2 regions of the Mesorhizobium sp. WSM4898 genome follow, and region 2 is predicted to be linked to the other one. Evidence: riboswitches for the same ligand, from Rfam matches in the RefSeq annotation. Region 2 holds a riboswitch; the other holds the start of a gene.
What was found. Region 2 has a riboswitch for glycine ahead of P9228_RS21705 (D-amino acid dehydrogenase). Riboswitches for the same ligand answer to the same signal wherever they lie in the genome.

Region 1: linked by a shared signal. The riboswitch ahead of gcvT (glycine cleavage system aminomethyltransferase GcvT) and the one ahead of P9228_RS21705 (D-amino acid dehydrogenase) in region 2 are both predicted to bind glycine.

The regions. Positions count from the first base shown of each region.
Region 1 is NZ_JARTVQ010000003.1:46,429-49,631, reverse strand. Features, by position in the region: gene P9228_RS14895 (cytochrome b/b6 domain-containing protein) at 1-640, shown strand, start outside; gene P9228_RS14890 (molybdopterin-binding protein) at 642-1,433, shown strand; glycine riboswitch at 1,701-1,787, shown strand; gene gcvT (glycine cleavage system aminomethyltransferase GcvT) at 1,937-3,037, shown strand; gene gcvH (glycine cleavage system protein GcvH) at 3,045-3,203, shown strand, end outside.
Region 2 is NZ_JARTVQ010000005.1:598-3,800, reverse strand. Features, by position in the region: gene P9228_RS21710 (mandelate racemase/muconate lactonizing enzyme family protein) at 1-785, shown strand, start outside; glycine riboswitch at 947-1,052, shown strand; gene P9228_RS21705 (D-amino acid dehydrogenase) at 1,097-2,341, shown strand; partial or broken gene P9228_RS21700 (malate synthase G) at 2,359-3,203, shown strand, end outside.

The sequences.
Region 1 (3,203 bases), on a different contig from region 2:
AGACGGCGGACCGCGCGGCTTTACCAAAATCTTCGGGCATCGCTTCGACACCACCGGCGTGCTCGGCTGGTCCGGCCCTCCCGGACAGGAAACGCCGCGCGCCTTTCCGTCCTGGGCGACGATCCCGTCCTACTACGACCTCGGCACGGCCCGCGTCGTGCATTTCTTCTTCGCCTGGGTGCTGAGCGCAACCCTGCTCATTTGGCTGGTCGCGAGCCTGATCAACGGCCATATCCGCCGCGATCTTGCCCCTCGCCTGGATGACTTGCGCAAGCTGCCGCGCGACATCCTCGACCATGCGAGGCTGAAATTCCACCATGCCCGCGAGTACAACACGCTGCAGAAAATGGCCTATGGCGGCGTGCTCTTCGTGCTGTTGCCGCTGATGATCATCACCGGGCTTGCGATGTCGCCGAGCATGAACTCGGTGCTTCCCTGGCTCAATGAAATCCTGGGCGGTCGGCAGACGGCTCGCACCATCCACTTCATTGTCATGGTGTTGCTCGTGCTCTTCTTCGTCGTCCATATGCTGATGATCGTGGCTGCCGGTCCGATCAACGAGCTGCGCTCGATCATCACCGGCTGGTATCGCACCGACCCGCCCGCAAAGCACGACCAGGCAACCGAGAGGAGCGCCTGACATGGCAAAATTCCAGATTAGCCGCCGGAAGTTCTTGACCTCCGCCAGCCTCGGTCTGTCAGGCATCGCGCTGTCCGGCTGCGATGGCTTCGACAGCGGTCTGGGCGTCGGCAGCGGGCTGCGCAGCTTCCTCGAAAACGCCAACGGGCTGACATACCGCGCGCAGCGCCTGCTTGCCGGCCGGGACGCGCTGGCACCGGAATTCAGCGAGGCCGACATCCGCCAGCCGCAGCGGCCGAACGGCGTCACCGCGCCTGACGACGACACCTATAAGGGTCTTCTCGCCAACAATTTCGCCGACTGGCGCCTGGAGGTGACCGGCCTCGTCGAAAAACCGCTGTCGCTCACCCGCGAGCAGTTGCAGAACATGCCGAGCCGCACCCAGATCACCCGCCACGACTGCGTTGAAGGCTGGAGCTGCATCGCCAAATGGACCGGCACGCGGCTCTCGCTGGTGCTCGATCAGGCCATCGTCAAGCCGCAGGCGAGCTACGTCATGTTCCATTGCCTCGACACGATCGACCAAAGCCTGTCTGGCGACATCAAATATTACGGCAGCATCGACCTGATCGATGCCCGCCATCCGCAAACGATCCTGGCCTACGGCTTGAACGGCAAGCCGCTGCCGGTCGAGAACGGCGCGCCGCTGCGGGTGCGGGTCGAGCGCCAGCTCGGCTACAAGATGCCGAAATATCTCTACAAGATCGAGCTGGTCGACGGCTTCGCCAATGTCGGCGGCGGTCGCGGCGGCTATTGGGAAGACAATGGCTACGACTGGTATGCCGGTATTTGATGGCGCTTCGCCTGCAGGCCGAGCACGATCTTGCGTCAGCCGAGTTCAACGCGATTGAGAAAAGACTCACGGCGACAATCGGCCATTCCAACATCATCCTTTGCAAGACGATGGCCTCGGGCGACTAGGCCGCCTTGCTGGGCCGCCGTTCAGACCAGATCGGGTGTTGTCATCGGCGTCGGCTGCCGAGAGATATGTCGCTGGGAGGTGACAAGCTGTCGCCGACGGGCTATGGATGGCGCGTCGAGGGCTCAGGTGACTGAGTCCTACCTGTTTGCGGGAGAGAACAGCGCAAGCTGTCGCCGAAGGGGAAATCGCCCGAAATCTCTCAGGCAAAAGAACCGTGGACGGGAAAGACAACTCTGGAAAGTCGGGAATCTTCCCGCGCCGAAGGTGTAAGCGCTGCCGACAGAGTTACGGGGCGCGAGTCTCTCAGGCTTCAGACAGAGGGGCACGGACTAGACCGCTAATGGCGGTCGATTGCGTGCGACTCTGGAGAAGACATGACCGGCGAAGACACCAAACATCTACCCCTCGAGGATTTGCATAGCGCCGCGGGCGCGCGTTTCGGCGCTTTTGCCGGCTGGTCGATGCCGCTGACCTATCCGGCCGGCGTGATGAAGGAGCACCTCCACACGCGCGAGCATGCCGGCCTGTTCGACATCTCGCATATGAAGCTGTTCGAGGTCGGCGGCCCGGGCGTCGCCGCCCTACTCAACCGCGCCTGCCCGCTCGACGCCGGCGCGATGGAAATTGCCCAATCCAAATATACCTTCTTCCTGAACGAGGCCGCCGGCGTCATCGACGACTTGATCGTCACGCGTCTTGACGATGGCCGATTCATGGTGGTGGCCAACGCCGGCAATGCGGCCGAGGATGAAAGGCATCTGCGTGCGTTGGCCGCGGATTTCGATGCCAAGGTCGAGCCGCTCGACCGCGTCTTCCTGGCGATCCAGGGCCCGGATGCCTGGGCGGCCCTTTCGCGAGCCGGTATCGAAACGGGCTCGCTGCTGTTCATGCATGGTGTCGAGCCCCGGCAACACTGGTTCATGAGCCGCTCCGGCTATACCGGCGAGGATGGATTCGAGATCGGGCTGCCGGAAGCGGATGCCCGCGATCTCGTCGGCAACCTGCTGCAGGACGAGCGCGTGCAATGGATCGGCCTTGCCGCCCGCGACAGCCTGCGGCTTGAGGCAGGGCTCTGCCTGCATGGCCAGGATCTGACACCCGAGACCGATCCGGCGAGCGCCACTTTGATGTGGGCGATCCCTAAGGAGCTCCGCGCTTCCGGTCACTTCATCGGCGCCGACGCGCTGCGCTCGATCCTCGAGCGTGGGCCGTCTCAGAAGCGCGTTGGCCTAAAACCCGATGGTCGTCAGCCGGTGCGCGCCGGCGCCGCGCTTGTCGATGCCGACGGCAATGCGGCCGGCCACGTGACTTCGGGCGGCTTCGGCCCGTCGACGGGCCACCCGGTCGCCATGGGCTATGTCGACAATGCGCTGGCCAAGCCCGGCATCAGACTATTCGCCGACGTCCGCGGGACCAGCATCCCGATCGATGTCACTTCGCTGCCCTTCACGCCACATCGCTACCGCAAAGGATGATATTCCGATGGCAAATACCTATTTCACCGAGGATCATGAATGGCTGCGCGTCGAAGGCGGCGTCGCCACCGTCGGCATCACCGACTATGCGCAGGAGCAGCTCGGCGATCTCGTCTTCGTCGAACTGCCGGAAATCGGCCGCAAGCTCGCCAAGGGCGACACTGCC
Region 2 (3,203 bases):
GGTGGAACTACCACTGCAACGATGCCGTCGAATGGGCCAAGGCTGCTGAGCGGCCTTTGAAGGACGGTTACAGGATTTTGAAAAGTTATCCTCTGGCTACGCAGCAACCTGGCCGGACGCTGACACATGTTCAGCGCCGTATGCTGTCGCCAGAGGAGTTCACACGCGCCGTCGATCGCATTCGCAACCTGAAGGAAGTCGTGGGTGATCAAGCGGAGTTGATGATCGACCTGTCCGGTGGCCTCAGCAATGACCAGCTGCTGCGCATCCTCGATCTCTGTGAAGAATTGAAGGTCATGTGGGTCGAGGAGCCCCTTGATGCGTTCAATCTGGCTGGTCTCAAGAACCTTGCCGGGCGTTTCCGCTTTCCGATTGCCGCCGGCGAGCGCGTCTACACACGCAATGGATTCCGCAACCTTTTGGACACCGGTGCGATCGATGTGGTGATGCCGGATGTCGGCAACTGCGGCGGCGTCTTCGAACTCGTTCAGATCGCAGCCATGGCCGAGGCCTACAACGCGCGTGTATCGCCTCACAACTGCGCGTCTACGCTTTGCACTGCGGCTTCGCTCCAGGTCTGGGCGGCGTGCGCCAATTCGATGCCGCTCGAGATCTATCCGTATCTTCCCCAGTCGGACGGGTATGTGCAGGTTCTTGCTAATGCTCCAGAGGATCGCATCAAGGACGGTTATCTCGAAGTCCTGTCAGAACCGGGTCTTGGCGCCACGGTCGAGGCAAAGCGGTTGGAACCCTACAGGCTGTTCGACTATCGCTCGAGCAACTAGGCGATGTCGCATAGGCAGGAGCTGGAGAACCCGACGACCAATTAGCTGACTAACATGCGTTCAAAAATGGCGGCATGGGAGAGATCGACCTATCGCTTGAGCGATAGGCGACGCCGACGGAGCAACCCCCCAGGAAACTCTCAGGCAAAGGTGACCATGCCGTTGAACGATCTGGAGAGAGGCGCGGAAGGCGCCCACCGAAGGGGAACGCCGAACGGGCCACGCCTGCGCGGTTAAGCTCTCAGGTATAGCGACAGATTGGGGAAGAGCCGCGGGATCGAACCCGCACCCATCCTATCGCGGAGAGCGCAATGCCCCATATAGCTGTCATCGGTGCCGGTATCACCGGCGTCACCACTGCCTATGCCCTGTTGGAACGTAGCTACTCGGTTACCGTCATCGAGCGGCAACGCTATGCGGCCATGGAGACCTCGTTCGCCAATGGAGGTCAGCTCTCCGCAAGCAATGCCGAGGTCTGGAACCACTGGTCGACCATGCTCAAGGGCATCAAGTGGATGATGCGCCGTGACGCGCCCCTGCTCATGAATCCGGCGCCCACGTGGCACAAATATTCATGGCTGGCCGAATTCGTTTCCAACATAGCGAACTACCGTCAGAACACCGTCAAGACCACACAGCTGGCGATCGAGGCACGCAAGCACCTGTTTGCCATCGCCGAACGCGAGAAGATCGACTTCAACCACGTCTGTCGCGGCATTTTGCACGTCTACTGGGACAAATCGAGTTTTCAGCACGCGCTCAAGGTGAATTCCATGCTCGTCGAGGGGGGCCTTGACCGCCGACCCGTAACGGCATCGGAAATCAAGTCGATCGAACCGGCGCTGCACGGCAGCTTCCATGCAGGTTTCTACACCCCTTCGGATTCAACGGGCGACATCCACAAGTTCACCTCCGGCCTCGCCAAGGCCTGCGAGCGGCGAGGAGCGAATTTCGTCTTCGATGCCACAGTCGAAAGCATTGTGCGCGATGGGAAGTTCCGTATCGGTTACACTCGCAATGGTCTGGACGGCCCGTCGGAGGAAATTGACGTTGATGGCATCGTCGTCTGCGCCGGACTTGCCAGTCGCCATTTCGCGAAGATCCTTGGCGACCGCGTCAACGTATATCCAGTGAAGGGCTATTCGATCACGGTGGATCTTGAGGACGACGGCAGCCAGGGGGCCGCACCTTGGGTCAGTCTTCTCGACGATCGAGCCAAGATCGTCACCAGCCGTCTCGGGCCAGACCGCTTCCGCGTAGCGGGAACGGCCGAGTTCAACGGCGCAAACCGCGATATCCGCAATGATCGTGTCGCCCCGCTGGTGGAGTGGATGCGTACGCTTTTTCCAGCGGTTGACACTCACAAGGTCGTGCCTTGGGCGGGCTTGAGGCCGATGATGCCAAACATGATGCCGAGGATCGGGAAGGGACGTCAGCCGGGAGTGTTCTACAACACCGGCCATGGTCATCTGGGCTGGACGCTTTCGGCCGTGACCGCCCAGATGGTTGCCGAAAGCGTCTCTGCTCAGTTCAACGCCGGTGCCGCTGCGGCTTGATCCAAGGGGCCTCCGTCATGGACGCAATGAGCCGATTTGAAACTAGCGTGGCCCTTTACGGCCTTAGAGTGGCCCGGGAGCTCCATGACTTTGTGGCCGAGGAGGCCGCGCCTGGCACCGGCATCGACGCCGAACAATTCTGGACCGGTTTTTCGGCCATCGTGCATGAGCTGGCGCCGAAGAACCGGGCGCTGCTCGCCAAGCGCGACGCCATGCAGGAGAAGCTCGACGGCTGGTACCGCGCCAACGGCGCACCGATCGACAAGGAGGGCTACAAGGGCTTCCTGAAGGAGATCGGCTATTTGGTGTCGGAAGGGCCGGCCTTCAGCGTCTCGACCGACCATGTCGACCCCGAGATCGCCATCGTCGCCGGGCCGCAGCTGGTCGTGCCGGTGATGAACGCGCGCTATGCGCTCAACGCCGCCAATGCCCGCTGGGGCTCGCTCTATGACGCGCTTTACGGCACCGACGCCATTCCCGAGACGGGCGGCGCCGAGAAGGGCAAAGGTTTTAACCCCACGCGCGGCGCCAAGGTGATCGCCTGGGCCAGGGATTTCCTCGACCAGTCGGTGCCGCTGACCACCGGCAAATGGGCCGGCATCAACGGGCTCTCGGTGGCGAACGGCGCGCTGAAGGTGGGCGAGGGCGCCGGCGCCACCACGCTCGCCGATCCAAAACAGTTCGTCGGCTATCGCGGCGACGCCGCCACGCCGGAGGCCGTGCTTTTAGTGAAGAACGGCCTGCACATCGAGATCGTCATCGACCGCGCCAACCAGATCGGCAAGACCGATCCGGCCGGCATCGCCGATGTCATCCTCGAAGCCGCTCTGACCACCATCCAGGACTGCGAGGATTCGGTCGC